Regions from separate parts of the Psychrobacillus sp. FSL K6-1464 genome, predicted to be linked through region 2. Evidence: riboswitches for the same ligand, from Rfam matches in the RefSeq annotation. Region 2 holds a riboswitch; each other region holds the start of a gene.
What was found. A riboswitch is a leader RNA that binds a small molecule or an ion and turns the genes downstream of it on or off. The one in region 2 is predicted to bind S-adenosylmethionine.

Region 1 (6,527 bases), 2.0 Mb from region 2:
TTGAAAAACATCTACTTTTTTGAGCAATTCACTCATTAAGATTCAACTACTTGTTTAAATTTATTTTGTACAATTCCATTCCAACCTTGCGCCATTGTATCACGAACATCAGCATTCGACTTTTTAGCTTTCGGTACAATAGAGTCTGCTTCCTTCCATCCACCATGAATCAATGTGAATTCAGTTTGAGAACCAATTTCTTTCAAAAGAAAAGTTATAATCCAACCATCTGTATCCCATTGAAAAGAAAGTTTATGTGGTTCGTCTATTTCAAGTACCTTACAAGGGGATGGCCCAAATGGTGATTGGATAGTAAATTCAAATCCAACTCGAGCTTGAAAATCATTGGACATAAACCAAGCTGAAATTCCTTCCGCAGTGGAGACATAGTTCCATACTTTTTGAATTGGTGCTTCTACTAAAACTGTTTGCGTTATATCAGGTAAATTATTTTTCACTTTTAAATTTCTCCTTTACTACATAAATGTGAAACCCTTAGGTGTCATATTATATATAACCAAAAGGTGTTATGTCAATTCGCACAAAAACTCCCCTCTACAATTTAGTAGAAGAGAGTTTTAGTTTTAAACAATATAGCCTATATCCGTTAACACATTATTAATAAATGACTGAGAGTAAGTAAAGATTTCTTCTCGTTCTGGTTCGTGATAGAGGTCCTGAAAACAATTTTTCCATTCTTTATATTGATATTCAGAAAGTTCCTGCCTCTTCAACCATCTTGCCACAGCATTTGTCTCCGTAATCTTATCTCGTTCACCAGTCATAACGAGAATTGGTTTATTTGGAATAGAGATTTCCGATTGATTTACTGTTTTTAGGAGTATTTGAAGCTCCTTGTACCATTCTGTTGAAATAAAGGTACTATAAGTAGGATCAGATACAAATTGTTGAATTACCTCATAATTTCTCGTTAACTCATTTAATTGAATATCATGATTGATTTTCTGCGGTATGGACAACTTGGCTAGTGTATTGGTCCATTTGGATGGGAGTTTTTGAAGTTGGAGCCATGGAGATGTCAATATTACTCCCGCATATTCAATATCTAGTTTTCGTAAAACTTTAATAAGTAAGGTTGCTCCAAGGCCATGCCCCATTAAAAATATAGGTAGGTCGTATGTAACTGCCACTTGCATCGCTTGTTTAATGTAGTTCTTATATAGTTCGAAGGATTCGTCATGAATATTTTTTGATTTTTTTAATTCTCCATGACCGGGCAAGTCACCCATAACGATATGATAGTTGGAGCTTCTCAACTTTTCGATTAACCAAGCATATCTTCTATGATGTTCATATGCACTATGAACAATAACTATTACGGCTTTAGGCTTTCCTTCTGTTTCCCATTTCCACATATAAACAAACCTCTTTTCTTCCTAGCATTTCCACGGTATATATTTTCATTCAAACTGTATGTCTGTTACCATTAATTATAATCTATTTTCAAAAGGAGCGTATGTTAAATGATTTATCCATATAAAGGGAAAACACCAATTATAGACGACTCTGCTTTTATAGCTGATTATGTCACAATAACAGGTGATGTGACAATCGGTCCAGAGACTACAATTTGGTTTAATACGGTAATTAGAGGGGATGTTGCTCCTACTATTATTGGAGGTAAAGTTAGTATACAAGATTTAAGTTGTCTGCATCAAAGTCCAAATAATCCACTCATCATAGAAGACGAAGTAACTATTGGACATCAAGTCACTTTACATAGTTGCACAATACGTAAAGGTGCACTAATAGGGATGGGATCCATTATTTTAGATGGAGCTGAAATTGGAGAGGGTGCATTCATCGGAGCAGGTAGTCTAGTACCTCCTGGCAAGAAGATACCTCCCAATTCTTTGGCACTAGGAAGCCCTGCAAAAGTCGTTCGTGAGCTAAACGATGAAGATAAGGCCGATGTCCAAAGAATTATCCGAGAATATGTAGAAAAAGGACAATACTATAAATCCCTTCAAAAATAACATTTGTTATTGATTATTTGTCTTGATTATCGATTAATAACTTTCAACGATCGATTTTATGACTCAATCGATCGATTATCAGCATCCATTGATCGATTCTTATTATATTCCCCATGAAAAAAGGCTTTCCCTTATAGGAAAGCCTTTTTTGTTCATACTATTATAATCCAGCCATTTGTTTTAATTGTGCAGCTTTATCTGTTTTTTCCCATGGCACATCAATGTCTGTACGACCAAAGTGACCATAAGCAGCAGTTTGTTTGTATATTGGACGGCGTAGATCTAGCATTTTAATAATTCCTGCTGGACGAAGGTCGAATAGTTCACGAATATATGAAACTAATTTCACTTCTTCTACTTTTCCAGTACCAAAAGTTTCTACAGCAATGGAAACAGGTTTAGCTACACCAATTGCATAAGCAAGTTGTACTTCACAACGATCAGCAAGACCAGCGGCAACAATATTTTTAGCAACATAGCGTGCAGCGTATGCAGCAGAACGGTCTACTTTTGTTGGATCTTTACCAGAGAATGCTCCCCCACCATGACGAGCGTATCCACCGTAAGTATCTACGATAATTTTACGTCCTGTTAAACCAGCATCTCCTTGTGGTCCACCAATTACAAAGCGTCCAGTTGGATTGATAAAGTATTTTGTATTTTCATCTATTAAATTTGTAGGAACAATCGGATTGATCACTACTTCTTTAATATCTTTTTGAATTTGTTCTAACGTAATTTCCGGATGGTGTTGAGTAGATATAACTATTGTATCGATATGAACCGGATTATTGTTCTCATCATACTCTACAGTTACTTGTGTTTTCCCATCTGGACGAAGATAATCTAAAGTTTCATCTTTACGGACTTGTGCCAATCGATGAGCTAGTTTATGCGCTAAACTAATTGGTAACGGCATAAGCTCTGGAGTTTCATTACAAGCATAACCAAACATTAAGCCTTGGTCTCCTGCTCCAATTGCATCTATATCAGAATCGCTCATAGATCCTTCTCTTGCTTCTAACGCTTGATCTACACCCTGCGCAATGTCAGGTGATTGTTCATCAATAGAAGTTAGCACAGCAGAAGTTTCTGAGTCAAAACCATACTTCGCACGTGTATAACCAATTTCTTTAATAGTAGAACGAACTACTTTTGGAATATCTACATAAGTAGATGTAGTAATTTCTCCAGCAACTAATACTAACCCTGTTGTTACACTCGTTTCACAAGCTACACGAGCATTTGGGTCTTCTGCTAGAATTGCATCTAGAATTGCATCAGAGATTTGATCACAAATTTTATCTGGATGTCCCTCTGTCACTGATTCTGACGTAAATAATCGACGTTGTGTCATAGATTGTTCCTCCTATATCCCGCGAGATTTCTCTCAAGAATTGATACGGTACTCATTCCCATGTCAAGCCATTCAAAATGTTTCATGCATTTTCTTCACATAATAGTACATGTAAGTTAAATGCATTGAAGTTAACTTGAAGCCGTTTCGGACTTGGCACACAAGGATAAAGGGCGATGTTCAATAAAAAAACCTCTCACTCACGTAAATATACATGAGGAAAGGTATTAGTATCATAAGCACCTTTCACTCTTATCAATCAAGGAATTTCACCTTGTCTCAGGTTTGGCACCTTTGTAATAATGAAAATACTACAGGTTGCCGGGTTTCATAGGGCCTGACCCCTCCACCAGCTCGGGATAAGAGTATCCGTTCAATTTATCATCATACGTAAGTATGTATAAGATGTCAACTATTTTTGTTTGTATTTTATACACAAAAGAAAAAATTAAAAGTGAATAGTATAGACTAATGAACCTAATGTGTTATACTAATTCACATATCTAGAAAACTTCCTCTTTTGAAGAGGAAATATAAAAAAAGGATGGTATATTCAAAATGAATTCAATCGAAACAGTGAGTGAACTGAAAGCATTGTTAGCAGGAAATAACGTTAGCAGCCAATTGTCAGTGCCACAACTTGTGGAAAAAGCTACAACAAGAGGAGAAGCAGTACTAACTTCTACTGGTGCAGTTAAAGCTGAAACAGGAAAATATACTGGCCGTTCTCCCCAAGATAAGTATATAGTAGATGAAGCTATTTCTAAAGACAAAATCGATTGGGGCTCAGTAAACCAACCAATTTCTTCTGACATTTTCGATGCATTATATAAAAAAATGATTAACTTCTTAAACAAACAAGATGAAATATTCGAGTTTAAAGGATATGCAGGAGCAGACAAAGAATCACGTTTAGGTATTCAAATTATTAACGAATACGCTTGGCATAACCTTTTCGCTCATCAGCTATTCATACGACCAACACAAGAAGAACTTGCTACTCATACGACTGATTTCACTATTCTATCTGCTCCTAACTTTAAAGCAGATCCAGCGGTAGACGGTACTCACTCAGAGACTTTTATCATCGTATCTATGGAAAAACGCACAGTGCTAATCGGTGGAACTGAGTATGCTGGCGAGATGAAGAAATCTATTTTCTCTATTATGAACTACTTACTACCAGAACAGGACATTTTACCAATGCACTGCTCTGCAAACGTTGGGGATGATGGAGACGTTACATTATTCTTCGGATTATCAGGAACAGGGAAAACTACCCTTTCAGCAGATGCTGGTCGCAAATTAATCGGAGACGATGAGCACGGTTGGTCGGATAACGGTGTGTTCAATATCGAAGGTGGCTGTTACGCAAAATGTATCGACCTAACTCGTGAAAATGAACCACAAATTTGGGACGCGATCTCATTCGGCACGGTCCTAGAAAACGTAGTAGTAGATGCAGAAACTCGCGTAGCTAACTATGCAGATAACTCATTAACCGAAAATACACGTGCTGCATACCCAATTCAATATATCGATAATATTGTAGACCCTTCTGTAGCAGGTCACCCAAATACAATTATTTTCTTAACCGCGGACGCTTTTGGCGTATTGCCTCCGATTAGTAAACTAACGAAAGAACAAGCAATGTACCATTTCTTAAGTGGCTTTACTTCTAAACTTGCTGGAACTGAACGTGGAGTTACATCGCCACAACCGGTATTCTCGACTTGCTTCGGTTCTCCTTTCTTACCATTACATGCAACAGTGTATGCAGAAATGCTAGGCAAGAAGATTGACGAGCACGGTGCACAAGTGTTCTTAGTAAACACTGGTTGGACTGGCGGAGAATACGGTGTTGGTAACCGTATGAAGCTTTCATACACACGTACAATGGTTCGTGCTGCTATTGATGGCAAATTAAACAATACTGATACGGAAACAGATACAGTATTCGGATTAGCTATTCCTAAAGTAGTAGAAGGCGTACCTTCTGAAGTCCTTATCCCTCGTAATGCATGGGCAGACAAAGCAGCATATGACCAAAAAGCCGCTGATTTAGCTCAGTCTTTCCGTGATAACTTTAAAAAGTTTGGTACAGTTTCTGAAGATATTTCTGTTAAAGGTGGACCATTAGCTTAATAGAGTAAACATAAAAGAGCCAAATTCTTATGAATTTGGCTCTTTTTTTATATTTGTGCTTTTATTTACTAGAAAGAATAATAAGTATATTTTATTGCAAAGGATGGTTAAGTCAAATTAGCATTATTCTAGTCACCATTAGTCTCATGATATTCACTATCCGTTATTTTAGGAAATATTTCTACAAACTTTTCGGCTTCCTCTTCATTAACTTTATATAGAATAATTTCAGAACCATAATGACCTATTTCCATCTGTTCAACCCCATCTTCTTGAAAGAACATTGTATACCACTTTAAACCACCTTTTGGATCAACAGAATAATTTCTAAAATAGAGTCTATTTTCATCCGTTAGATTAATAGTAATCACTTTCATCAATCCTTCTGTCTGAACGGAAACAGCTCGAGAGTTTAACTCTTCTAACACTTCTAGTTCTTCCAACCAACAATGAATCACTACTTCTTGGAACTCGTTTGTATATTGATCCCACAAATCCTCCCAAAAACTCGTATCTATGGGAAACGAAGATTTCCCCTCTACACTCATTGCCTCAGTTGTTACTACAACATTACCCACTATAAAACCCCTCTCTGATTTTTCATCCAATGACATGCATCTTTTACTACACGTCTATTTATTTTGCTCGGAAAAAAATGTGTGAATTCTGGATAGTACCAGGTTTCAACTGGTATACTATTCCCTACTAATGCATGCTCTAAAACCTTTGCATGCTCAAAAGAGACATTTTTATCTTGTTCACCGTGAATTATAAGCGTGGATGTCTTCATTTCCTTTATAAGAGGTAATACATCTCGCTCTTCGTATCCCACTGGATATTTGCTTGGAGTACCACCAATGACTCGTTTCATCATCTTTCTCATATCTAATCTTTCTTCATATGTTAGATATATATCGGACACACCCGCCCACGTAACTAAAGAGGTAATATCATTACGTAGAATAGCAATCCATAATGCCATGATTCCACCACGAGAAAATGCAAATAGGTGAATCCGTTCTGCAAGG
Region 2 (6,527 bases):
AGCTGTTCACCATTTGCAGGATTTACCACTGGTGTATAATCTGCACCCTCGGAGTCTTGCCAATTGCCATTAATAAAGTTAGTTAATTTCATTTTATTCCCTCTTTTCACTTTTAAATGTAAACGCTTCCATTATTCATATATTCTATAAAATTTCATAAATCCCTTTAAAAATCTTTGGATATTTAGAATGAAACTTTTTCACCCTGCTTTCGTATAAATGGTAGAGAAAAATTTAAGGAGGAATTTGTTCATGAATAATCATGAAATTGACTACAAATTATACGGTGATGATATGCAATTTGTTGAAATCGAATTAGATCCCAAGGAAACAGTTGTTGCCGAAGCAGGAAGTTTAATGATGATGGAAGACGGTATTTCAATGGAAACTATTTTCGGCGATGGCTCATCGGGTTCTGCTGGTAGCGGCGGTGGTCTTATGGGCAAATTAATGGGTGCAGGTAAGCGTATGCTTACAGGAGAGAGTTTATTCATGACAACTTTCACTAATACAGGTAGTGGAAAAAGACATGTCTACTTTGCATCACCTTACCCAGGTAAAATTATTCCATTGGATTTAAGCCAATACCGTGGCAAAATTATTTGTCAAAAGGATGCTTTCTTAGCAGCAGCAAAAGGGGTTACGATTGGCATCGAATTTCAGCGTAAGTTAGGAGCAGGCTTTTTTGGTGGTGAAGGTTTCATCATGCAAAAACTAGAAGGTGATGGCCTCGCTTTCGTTCATGCTGGTGGGGCAATTCATAGAAAGTCTCTTCAACAAGGAGAAGTTTTACGCGTAGATACTGGGTGTCTCGTAGCAATGACTGCGGACGTTGACTACAATATTGAAATGGTCAAAGGAGTTAAAACAGCCTTATTTGGTGGAGAGGGATTATTCTTCGCTACTCTTCGTGGTCCAGGTACCGTATGGATCCAATCACTTCCGTTTAGTAGATTGGCTAGTAAAGTATTTGCAGCAGCTCCCCAAACACCTGGTGGTGGTTCAAAAGGTGAAGGTAGTATAACTGGTGGATTATTTGACCTGCTAGGTGGGAAATAAATCAGAATCCTTGAGAATGGCTTGCTTTTTAACTGGTCATACGCCAGTAGAACGCTATTTGATTGGTTCGGTATCTGAAGCAATCGTGCGTTCAGCTAAATGTGATGTATTAGTCATTCGTACACCTGGTTCAACAATATAAAAAAAGCGTCCAGACTTTCAAAAGTCTGGACGTTTTTTTTATAGGATTAACTTATTCACCTTTTAGGGAACCGACATTGGAGGATTACTTAAAAAAGTAGAGAAGCTACGTGACTGTATCTCGTAGCTTCTCCTGATTCATTTACCCTATTACAGAAAGCTTCATCTGATGTGTAAGTGCAATGTCCATGTACCTTACTTTACCTAGATACTTTGTGTATTTGTTTGAACTAATACTTTTCTATCTTGAGCTTCATGTATTTTAACCATTACAAAACGTGCAATAGGTTGAATAACCAAGCTTTCTAAGAATAGAGCTATTAAAAAGTTACGTGGCCAAATTTGGATAAAGTTAGTAAATATATTAGTTGTAAATCCATTCCCCATGATATCTCCAACAATAGTCATTGTAAATGACATACCTAAAACTGTGAACAGTGTACGGAACATAATACGAGCAGCAAAACCGTCTGTTGGTGAAATAAATTTAGATGCTAAAAATTCAGCAAAACGACCGATAGCTAACGGTTCAATAATCATCACAATAACCCAAATAATAGGCAACAGGATTAACATATCCATTGCAACCTCACTGTTAAATCCTCCAGCTGCAAGAATTATGTTGATTGATCCTATAAATAGTACTGATAATGTACAAATGATTGCGCCAAATATTGCGCCTTCTTTACCATTCTTTGGTAGTCTTTTATCTTGATGCATATCTTACTTATCTTCCTTTCAAAAAGCTTATTTAGACCTTGGCAATTAATATGAAGCAAAACAGTCGATTTTTATAATAGAGGATAACGTTATAGAGAGAAAAACTCTTTGAAGTGTCCATAATTTTTTCATTTAAATCCTATATGCAAACCATGTTAATGGGGTTTTTCGCTTGGATTAAAGCTAGTCCATAGATTCCTAAGTGCATTATTAAAAGCTGTTTCATTAAACAGCCGACAATTCCTACAATATTATAGAGTTACTGATCCTTTTTATATATTGGATTTCCTTTTCAGAAATTCTTTAATAAAGTTGGTAATAGTTTTGAAATTTTTATTAAGGGATTAGTTGATTGCTGAGTTAAACACAGCATCATTGCTCCTTCAATTGAAGCAGTCAATAATAATGAAATGGCAGTAGCCTTTTCAACCGAAAAACCATCGGCTAATAGTTTAATGTAATAAATTTGCTCTATATTTTCATACAAATCACTACAAGCGGTTCGGACAGGCTCACTCATTGTCGCCATCTCACTAACGATACTGCTAAATGTATAGCCAGTGATGGTCCCATCCTTTTCAAAACTACGAATTAATTTATCAATCATGGAAACTATGGCATCTTCAGTCGAAGGATGCTTACTGAAAATCACTTTAATATCTGTTGTAATATCTTCTTTTAAAGCATGTAAACAAGTTATTAAGAGTTCGTCTTTGCCATTTGGAAAGTGGTGGTAAAGGGCCCCTTTTGTAACGTTACATGCTTTTAGTATTTCTGTTAGTCCTACAGTTTTATAGCCTTTTTGTTGAAACAGTGTTGTAGCAGTTTCAATTATGAGTGATTTAGTATCCATATCTGAATTTCCTCCTAACATACCGACGGGTCTGTTTGTTAGTATAACAAATTTTTAACAACATTCTAGTATTTTGTTTATTTAAATAAATAGCAAAGCACCCAATACACCCTCGATTGTTTATCTCCCTTTCCTAAACCTTCATATAATATTACGAGGAGCATTATGCCTTATGTTCCTACAATACAAGATGGGAGGTGGATACGATGGAGTCTTCTACAGGATTATGGGTTGGTTTGTTAGGTATCGTTTTAGGGGTGCTAGGTTTCTTTTATGCTCCGCTTTGGCTAGGTGCTGGAGCAGTTCTTTTGGGGCTAGTAGCTTTAGCTTATTCTCACAAGTTAATAGTAGGTTGGATATCATTAATACTCGGAGTAATTGTTTTAATATGGACATTTTTGTTATGATGTTGAACAAAATGCATCTTGTTAAAAACACATCTACGTGTTAAGCTTATTTAAATTCAAAATTGTGATAATTTAATATATTTTTCTTATCCAGAGAGACGGAGGGATTGGCCCGTAGATGTCTCAGCAACCAGCCACGTTTAGGTATGGTGCTAATTCCAAATAGACGTTTGACGTCTTGAAGATAAGAAGACAAACTTCAATATTACTTGAGGGTTCTCTTCTTATTAGAGAATCCTCTTTTTTTTATTTTAATTGTAAAGGATGAGCATCTAATGTCAAAGAACAGTATCGATACACAGTTAGTTCAATTGGGCAACCATAGTGATGAGAAAACTGGTGCGGTAAATCCCCCTATTTATCTTTCAACAGCTTACAAACATAATGGGATCGGGCAGTCAACAGGATATGACTACACAAGAACTAAAAACCCAACTCGCGCTATTTTAGAAGATGGAATTGCAAAGTTAGAAGATGGAGATGCTGGCTTTGCCTGTAGTTCTGGCATGGCCGCTATACAATTGGTTTTGTCCCTTTTTCGCTCAGGGGATGAATTAATTGCGCCTGATGATTTATATGGTGGAACCTACCGGTTATTTAACCAGTATGCAGATTCTTATAATATTCGTACCACTTATGCAAAGTTTGAATCAGCTGAAGAAGTAACAGCATTGATAACCAAAAATACAAAAGCTTTATTTATTGAAACCCCAACAAACCCCTTGATGTTGGAAATTGATATCCAACTATTTGCTGAGGTTGCAAAAGAGCATAATCTACTTTTAATCGTAGACAATACATTCCTTACTCCTTACTTACAGCGACCTATTGAAATGGGTGCTGATATTGTCATTCATAGTGGTACCAAATATATTGGTGGACATAATGACGTTCTTGCGGGACTTGTCGTCTCGAAGGGTGCGGAACTTAGTGAACAGCTGCAAACTAATCATAATGCAGCAGGAGCCGTCCTTTCTCCTTTCGATTCTTGGTTACTCATAAGAGGATTAAAGACGCTTCATCTACGTATGAAGCAACATGATTTAAACGCTAAAAGGATTACAGAGTTTTTAAAGCAAGAGCCTGCAGTTAAAGATGTATTATATCCCGGGGTTGGTGGGATGTTGTCCTTCCGTTTACATAAAAGCGAGTGGGTTGCCCCTTTCCTAGAGAATTTGAAATTAATTGTATTTGCAGAGAGTCTTGGCGGTGTGGAAAGCTTTATCACTTATCCTGCTACACAAACACATGCGGATATACCGGAGATGGAGCGAATTGCACGAGGGGTTGATAATAGTCTCCTTCGTTTTTCGGTGGGAATTGAAGAGGTCGAAGATTTAATAACAGATTTACAACAAGTATTTAATACTTTAGAAAGTGAGGTTTTAAAATGAGTGATTTCAAAGAGTCATTGGAAACTAGTCTAGTCGTCGCCTCTACTCGTGGAAATTCAGAAATAAAAACGGGAGCTGTCAATGTTCCTATTTATTTATCCTCCACTTTTCATCAAGAAAACTTTGATAATTTCGGCCCTTATGACTATAGTCGATCGGGAAACCCTACAAGAGAAGCACTTGAAAAAACCATTGCGGAACTAGAGGGAGGAACTAGAGGACTTGCATTTGCTTCGGGAATTGCAGCTATTTCTTCTGCTTTTATGCTTTTGTCTTCTGGCGATCATATCGTTATTACAGAAGATGTATACGGCGGTACCTTTCGCTTTGTTACCGAAGTATTGCCTCGTTTTGGGATTGAGCACAGCTTTGCAGATTTTACTGACATCGATGCAATTACAAGAGCAATACAACCCAATACAAAACTAATATACATTGAGACACCCTCGAACCCTTGCTTGGGTATCACTGATATTCATGCAGTAGTAGAGCTTGCAAAGTCCCATGACTGTTTAACCTTTTTAGACAATACATTTATGACACCATTATACCAACGTCCACTGGACTTGGGAGTAGATGTCGTTTTACATAGTGCCACAAAATTTTTATCCGGACATAGCGATGTTATTGCAGGACTTGCAGTTACAAAAGATGATGATTTAGGTAATCGTTTAGCATTTATCCAGAACTCATTCGGTGCTATTTTAGGTGCACAAGATTCATTTTCTCTCATACAAGGGATAAAAACACTAAGTGTACGATTTGAAAAATCTGCTGAGTCTGCGAGAAAAATTGCCAACTATTTAAGTGGGCATGATTTAGTGGAAAAAGTATATTTTCCTGGACTGTCCACTCATCCAGGATTTGATACACATAACAGACAGTCGAGTAGTGCCGGTGCAGTTCTTTCCTTCCGTTTACCAAATAGATCCATTGCTAAGTCATTCGTAGAAAATATTAGGATTCCTGTATTCGCAGTTAGTCTTGGCGGAGTAGAATCCATCCTCTCCCACCCTGCTCAAATGTCTCATGCAGCAATGCCTAAAGCAGAAAGAGAAAAGCGGGGCATAACAGATGGCCTTCTACGTTTTTCCGTTGGATTAGAGAATGTTGATGATTTAATAGCTGACTTTGAACAATCGTTAGAAATAGCATCCAAACAACAGGAGAAAGTAGGAATATAAAATGTCAAAATCACTAGTTGTAAATACACCATTCAAAGCAGATCACGTAGGAAGTTTTTTACGACCAGCTCGCTTAAAAGAAGCTCGTCTACAATTCGAAAATAATGAAATAACTGCAGATCACTTAAAACAAATAGAAGATGAAGAAATTACAAAACTAGTCACCAAACAAAAAGATATAGGACTCCAGTCTATTTCGGACGGAGAATTTAGACGTAAATGGTGGCATTTCGATTTTCTTAGTGGATTTGACGGGGTAGAGTTTTATGAAACAGACAAAGGATTAACGTTTAAAGGTGTACAAACAAGAGCACATGGTATTAAAGTAACCGAAAAGATCCGGTTTAGCACGCACTATATGATTGAACACTTTAAGTTTCTTCAAGGAATAGTTGGTGAAGCTGTAGCTAAATTTACTATACCTAGCCCTAATATGTTATTGTACCGTGCTACTATTGAAGAGGGAGTTTATGCGAGCCAAGAAGAATTGTTTGCAGATTTAGTTGTTGCTTATCAAGATTTGATTCAAGCGTTATACGACGAGGGCTGTCGTTACCTTCAAATTGATGATACTTCTTGGGCAACTACTTTTTCTGAGGAAGGCATTGCTTCTTTAAAAGAAAAAGGGATGGAATTAGATGAGGCGTTAGCTTTATCGGCACGTGCCATCAATGAATCTATTGCAAAACGTCCCCATGATCTGTTAATTACTATGCATATTTGTCGAGGAAACTTCAAGTCCACATATATTACAAGCGGTAGTTATGAG
Region 3 (6,527 bases), 3.1 Mb from region 2:
GGTGGACGCTTTGCGCGGCCGTTGCCTCAGCCTCCTCGCTACGCTGCGGGTCTTCACATAACGCTTTTTCCGCTGGAGTCGCCACCTTCCACTGCAATCAAATGTGTAGTATTTAACTTTAAGATATTGCAGCCTTTCGCTTAGATGATATGAGTCGCCCAAGCTAATATAGTGATAAAATTGTCTGTTGAATTAAGGATACTACTCTGTAATACTTTTCTCAAAACATACTTACCTTGTTCTAAGAGTTGTAGAAGGGCGACGGGCAGATAAATGCCATAAGATTACTTAAAAAAAGCGATATTGGTTGTGACCAAATCACAACCAATATCACTAAAAATTCAATCGGTAATCATATAGCAAGACGTTTGTCCAAAGTCCCTCGAAAACGAAAAAAACAGTTTTGACCTTCAAGGGACGGGCGCTTTTATGCCCGGTTTCTCTTATATTAATCTTTAAACAAATTAAACCACCCTTTGTATTTGAACCAACTAAGCATAGAAAAAGCGATGAGGACCATAGCACCGAGTACTACGAAATAACTATATTTCCACTCAAGTTCAGGCATGTTTGCAAAGTTCATACCGTATACTCCAACAATGAACGTTAAGGGTATAAAAACAGTTGATACAATCGTTAAGATCATCATGATACGGTTCATCCTACTAGAGTTTATCGACATATGACTATCACGTATATCAGCTGTCAGCTCTCGATTAGATTCAATCATTTCCGTCAGTCGTATTAAATGGTCGTAAATATCGGCAAAGTAGGTGTGTTCTGTTTGCTGTAAATTCATTCGTTCTGAATTTAATATTCTATAAAGTAAATCTCGCATAGGAATAACTGTACGTCTTAAACGCAACAAATCTCCTCGTAGATCAAACACTGAATCCATAGAAAAATGGCGCATATCATAAGTAAGCTTGTCTTCTACAGCATTTAAATAGCCTTCAATTTTATAGACAATCGGAAAATAGGCATCTACTACTGTATCGATGATATTATAAGTTGCATGGATAGCACCTCTATCCCAGCCTTGTGAATTTTGTCTAATACGCTGCCGTGCTTGCTCCATTTCATGCATGGGATGGAAATGAAATGACACTACATAGTCTTGACCAACAAATATGTCTAACTCTTCCGCTTCTAATGTTTCCTCATTGAAAGAATGTAAAACAAAGAAGTTATAACCATCATAATAGTCCACTTTAGGACGCTGTAGCCTTTGTAAGCAATCCTCAATTGCCAGTGGATGAAAACGAAAGAAAGAACTAAGCAAAAGTTCTTCTTCTTTGGTTGGCTCGGCAATGTCAATCCAGTACCATTCAAACTTTCTCCGTTTTATATCTTCTATAGGAAAGTCATTTACTATTTCATGATCGGTCGTTATGCCAATCGTATGGATCATACATACCCCTCTTTTCATCACTATCTCTTTTCATATTATCTCATAGTCTTCATATTATTAATGTACCTAAAAAACAGAGGAAATGAAAAGAAAATTATGATGCTTCCACCATTAAAAATATTATATTCTAAATAAAAAGAAAATAATGGTTGACTTAGGTAATTTCTATTTGTATACTAGGTGTTAATCAAATAAAACAACTTTCTTATCAAGAGAGGTGGAGGGACTTGGCCCTATGATACCTCAGCAACAGGCAAAAATTTGTACTGTGCTAATTCCAGAAGCGTTATGCTTGAAGATAAGAAGAGACTAATTCACTGATGACGTGTAAACCTCTTCTTGTTTCTAAGAAGGGGTTTTATTTGATTTTAACTATAAAAAATAGGGGGAGAAATCAATATGTCATCGGAATTACTAAAAGCATTCAACACATTGAAGGAAAAGCAGTGGGTAGATTTAACACACACATTTGGAGCTAATTCACCACATTTCGCCGCTTTTAAAGCAACTGAAATCGATACATTGTTTAATCATGATGATGGATTCTTTGCACAAAGCTTTCAATTTGCAGGACAGTACGGCACACATATAGATGCACCTATACATTTTGTAAGAGATACGCGTTACTTAGAAGAACTCGAATTGAAAGAATTGGTATTACCATTAGTCGTCATTGATCAGTCAAAGGAAGCGGCTGAAGATAATGATTTTACTTTATCGGTGGATGACATTTTCACATTTGAAAAAGCCCACGGAAAAATCGAAGAAGGCTCATTTGTCGCTCTTAGAACCGATTGGAGTAAACGTTGGCCAGACGAAAAGGAGTTTAACAATAAGGATGCAGCGGGTAATAATCACGCGCCGGGTTGGGGATTAGAAGCTTTAAAATTTTTATTTCAAGAACGAAAGATTAAAGCTATAGGACACGAAACATTCGACACGGATTCAAGTGCGGATTATCTAAAAAACGGCGCATTACACGGAGAATATTATGTGCTTGAACAAGACACTTATCAAATAGAATTATTGACGAACTTAGATAAGCTCCCTGCAACAGGAGCCATTATTTTCAATATCGTCCCGAAGCCAGAAAAAGCCTCTGGATTCCCAGTTCGATCATTTGCAATCTTACCATAGAAGGAGCGAGATAAATGGACAGTTCAAACAGCTATTCAAGCACCATTTCGAGCGGACCATGTAGGAAGTTTGTTAAGACCAGAAAGTTTACTGGTGGCATTTAGACTTCTTCGAACAAGGAAGCAACTTAATATGTTCCGCTGGAGCAGTTGAGTATTAGTCCGCAATGCAGATTTGCTTCTACACATCATGGTAATAAGCTGACAGAAGAACAGCGGTATAAAAAGTTAAAATACATTGTTGATATTTCTAGAGAAGTTTGGAGTTAATCCGTGTAAGATCTCGACTACTTTCCATACTCATTTGTAGAATACTGTAGCTGAGTAAAAATATAACTTTCTTTTTCGGATCTCATTTGATAATGAGAAAGAAAGTAAAGGTTTAAACATAAATGAAATGCCAAGGGAATAAACCCTTGGCATTTCATTTATTTTCATTATTTTCTTTCTGCTTTTAAAGCCTTAAACAGTGAAATAATCATAAGTAACATTACGAATGAAAATGGTAAGGCGGCAATAATAATTGTATTTTGTAATGCCGCTAATCCATTAACGGATAACAAAATAATAGCGATTACGGATAATGTGATTCCCCAAGCGAGCTTCACTCTGTTCGGTGGAGTCAGTGACCCGTTGGTCGACTGCATACCAAGAACGAAAGTGGCAGAATCTGCCGAAGTAATGAAAAAGGAAGCAATTAATAACACAGCAAAAACAGAAATACCTGTAGAGAAAGGCATCATATGGAACATTTCAAAAATAGTCAATTCAGTAGATGCTTGTGCTAAATCAGCAATGCCTCTTTTCTGAAAGTCAATGGCTGTTGTACCAAAAGCTGAAAACCAAAATGTTCCCAGTAAAGTAGGTGCTACAAGAACACCTGTAACAAACTCACGTATTGTACGACCTTTAGATACTCGAGCAATGAACATACTAACGAATGGTGCCCATGAGATCCACCAAGCCCAATAGAAGATAGTCCAATTGTCTAGCCACTCTCGATTATGACCATTCAATGGGGATGTACGAAAACTCATTTGTACAATATTCCCTAAATAACCTCCGAAAGAATCTGTAAACATATCTAGAATCAGTAAGGTAGGTCCCATAATAACGACAAAACCAAGTAAAGCAAGAGCTAATAGTAAATTTATATTGGACAAATATTTTATCCCTTTACTTAATCCAGACCAAGCAGATGCTACAAAGAGGACAGTGACAACCGCTATAATGATAATCTGAGACGTAATGCCAATTTTGAAGCCAAATAAGTAATTTAAGCCGGCATTAATTTGAACAGCACCGAATCCAAGAGAAGTAGCAACGCCAAATGCTGTGGCAAAGACAGCGAGCACATCTACGAGAGTACCCCATGGGCCTTCCATTCGTTTGCCGAAAATTGGTTTCAAAGTGGAGGAGATTAAGCCTGGTTCCCCCTTACGGAATTGGAAGAATGCAAGAGATAATGCAACAACCCCATACATAGCCCAAACATGGAATCCCCAGTGGAAGTAAGTTTGACGAAGGGATTCTTTAAAAGCTGCATTCGTACCTGGTTCAGCTGTGGCAGGATCAATGGCAAAATGTGACAAGGGTTCAGCTGCCCCATAAAAGACAAGCCCAATTCCCATACCAGCAGAAAACAACATAGAAATCCAAGTAATAGTTGAAAATTGCGGACGATCTGAATCTTTTCCCAGTCGGATTTTTCCATAGGGACTAAAGATGAAGAAGATGCTTAATACTAACATTAGCGTCATAAGTAACATATAGTACCAACCAAATGATGAAGCAACGAAAGTTTTAATAGTACTAGTAATAGCTTCAAAACTTTCCGGGGCTAAAGCACCGTATCCAACAGCTAAAACTATTAAACCAATCGTTATATAAAATACCTTTGATAATTTTTTCATGTTTTCCCTCTCTCGCGTTTTTATCCTAAACGCTTAACTATACTAATAAAATATTATAGAATCAACCAAAATACTTATATTTATTCCTTATAGTATTACCATTTTAGCTGAGATTGAAACTTCTTCTTTCCCAATAAAGCCTATCAAGCTGTTTTTATTTTTACTTAATGGGGATGTTTGTCTAGTTAGTTTCTTCTCCTCTTGCATTTACTAATAGTAGTGCAAGAAGGAGGTGAATTAACAATGAATCAACATCAACATCAACAACCCTGTTCCTGTAATCCTTGTCAACAAAAGCAGTGGCAACAACCAGCTGCTCAACCAGTTGTTTGTCCTCCGCAATACCGAGTGCGTGATTCGTTCCTACCTAGAATGCAGCCTGTTATCCATCCAATTGTAAATGTGAATAGAGAGCATATCGTAAACGTTCCTCAGCACTTTTACACAGTTACAAATCAAAATGTAATGGTACCCGGCAGCCAACAGGCATTTCCTATGCAACAAGGACAGTTTCCACAACAATCATTTGGTCAACCATACGGACAACAGTTTGGGCAACAACAATTCGGACAGCAACAGTTCTTCCCAGGTCAGAATAGATAATTCATCTGTATTCTAGTTTTCTTCGTTATGAAGAAAACAACAGCAAATGCCTTTATATCAAAGTGCATTTGCTTTTTTATTATGATTTTAATGTAAAGCTCTTCTTTCTAATCATTAGATACAATGTATCTATGTATTTAGATGTATTGTAATATTCAGTATATTTTGATAAAGTTTATAATTATTTCGGTTTCTAAAAGAAAGAGAAAAGTAGAAAGATACGGGGGAATAATATGAAGCTATTTTTATCGGTCGATATGGAAGGAATAACAGGTTTGCCAGATTACACGTTTGTAGAGTCCAACAAGCATAATTACGAACGGGCGAGACGTATAATGACTCAAGAAGCAAATGCCATTGTGGAAGGCGCTTTATCAAAAGGTATAAAAGAAGTACTAGTCAATGACAGTCACTCTAAAATGAATAATCTCCTGATAGAAGAATTACATCCAGATGCTTCCTTAATCACAGGGGATTTTAAGCCTTATTCAATGGTGCATGCACTAGATGAAACGTATTTAGGAGCTGTTTTTGCAGGTTATCATTCACGGGCTGGACAACCTGGTGTAATGAGTCACTCGATGATATTTGGGGTTCGTAATATGTACATAAATGAAGTAGTAGTTGGAGAACTTGGATTAAATGCATTTGTAGCGGGATATTATGATGTGCCCGTTATTATGGTGGCAGGAGATGACGGTGCGTGTAGTGAAGCGGAGGACCTTCTACCTGGTGTCGTGACTGCAGTGGTGAAGGAGTCTATTTCTCGTTCAGCTGTTAAGACGTTACATCCTTTAAAATCACAGGCCTTGCTTAGAGAGAAAGTAGTGGAGGCTATAGAAAAACGAGATCAAATTAAGCCTCTAACTCCTCCTGAAAAACCAGTATTAAGAATTGAATTTGTAAACTATGGTCAAGCGGAGTGGGCAGCTTTAATGCCAGGTTGTGAAATTATAAAAGGTACTACAGTGGTGGAGTTTAAAGCGAAAGATATTTTAGAAGCATATCGAGCAATGCTTGTTATGGTGGAATTAGCGTTACAAGCTAAATTCTGTTAGGGGGGCTTTTGAATGGGAAAATATATTGTTAAGCGTTTTATCATGATGATTGCGACAATTCTCATCATTGCTACATTAACCTTCGTATTGATGCACTTAATACCCGGTTCTCCATTTGAGGGAGAGCGGACGACTAATCCTACCATTCAAGCAAACTTAGAAAAATTTTATAAACTAGACGAACCCCTTCATATTCAATATTTAAGTTATTTAAAATCCATTGTCACATTTGACTTTGGGCCATCTATTAAGAAGCCGAATGAATCCGTAAATGAATTGTTAGCGCGGGGATTCCCGATTTCCTTTGAACTTGGGATGGCTACTATTTTAGTAGCTTTGCTTTCAGGGATCATACTGGGTACGATTGCTGCACTTCGACATAATGGTCTGGTAGACTACTTTGCCA

Region 1: linked by a shared signal. The riboswitch ahead of metK (methionine adenosyltransferase) and the one ahead of MKX39_RS02530 (methionine biosynthesis PLP-dependent protein) in region 2 are both predicted to bind S-adenosylmethionine.
Region 3: linked by a shared signal. The riboswitch ahead of MKX39_RS18880 (cyclase family protein) and the one ahead of MKX39_RS02530 (methionine biosynthesis PLP-dependent protein) in region 2 are both predicted to bind S-adenosylmethionine.

Annotation. Positions count from the first base shown of each region.
Region 1 covers NZ_JBBOOP010000001.1:2,536,140-2,542,666, forward strand. The annotation lists gene MKX39_RS12770 (ArsR/SmtB family transcription factor) at 1-36, opposite strand, end outside; gene MKX39_RS12775 (SRPBCC family protein) at 36-458, opposite strand; gene MKX39_RS12780 (alpha/beta hydrolase) at 585-1,376, opposite strand; gene MKX39_RS12785 (gamma carbonic anhydrase) at 1,485-1,997, shown strand; gene metK (methionine adenosyltransferase) at 2,158-3,354, opposite strand; SAM riboswitch class I at 3,604-3,720, opposite strand; gene pckA (phosphoenolpyruvate carboxykinase (ATP)) at 3,913-5,499, shown strand; gene MKX39_RS12800 (hypothetical protein) at 5,628-6,077, opposite strand; gene MKX39_RS12805 (alpha/beta hydrolase family protein) at 6,077-6,527, opposite strand, start outside.
Region 2 covers NZ_JBBOOP010000001.1:509,865-516,391, reverse strand. The annotation lists gene MKX39_RS02560 (aldehyde dehydrogenase family protein) at 1-92, opposite strand, end outside; gene MKX39_RS02555 (TIGR00266 family protein) at 253-1,059, shown strand; partial or broken gene MKX39_RS02550 (universal stress protein) at 1,091-1,201, shown strand; gene MKX39_RS02545 (DUF2798 domain-containing protein) at 1,405-1,920, opposite strand; gene MKX39_RS02540 (TetR/AcrR family transcriptional regulator) at 2,213-2,773, opposite strand; gene MKX39_RS02535 (hypothetical protein) at 2,980-3,180, shown strand; SAM riboswitch class I at 3,264-3,371, shown strand; gene MKX39_RS02530 (methionine biosynthesis PLP-dependent protein) at 3,456-4,574, shown strand; gene metC (cystathionine beta-lyase) at 4,571-5,758, shown strand; gene MKX39_RS02520 (5-methyltetrahydropteroyltriglutamate--homocysteine S-methyltransferase) at 5,760-6,527, shown strand, end outside.
Region 3 covers NZ_JBBOOP010000001.1:3,650,671-3,657,197, reverse strand. The annotation lists gene corA (magnesium/cobalt transporter CorA) at 449-1,411, opposite strand; SAM riboswitch class I at 1,614-1,716, shown strand; gene MKX39_RS18880 (cyclase family protein) at 1,811-2,548, shown strand; partial or broken gene MKX39_RS18875 (5-methyltetrahydropteroyltriglutamate--homocysteine S-methyltransferase) at 2,680-2,817, shown strand; gene MKX39_RS18870 (BCCT family transporter) at 2,985-4,460, opposite strand; gene MKX39_RS18865 (hypothetical protein) at 4,704-5,063, shown strand; gene MKX39_RS18860 (M55 family metallopeptidase) at 5,297-6,121, shown strand; gene MKX39_RS18855 (ABC transporter permease) at 6,134-6,527, shown strand, end outside.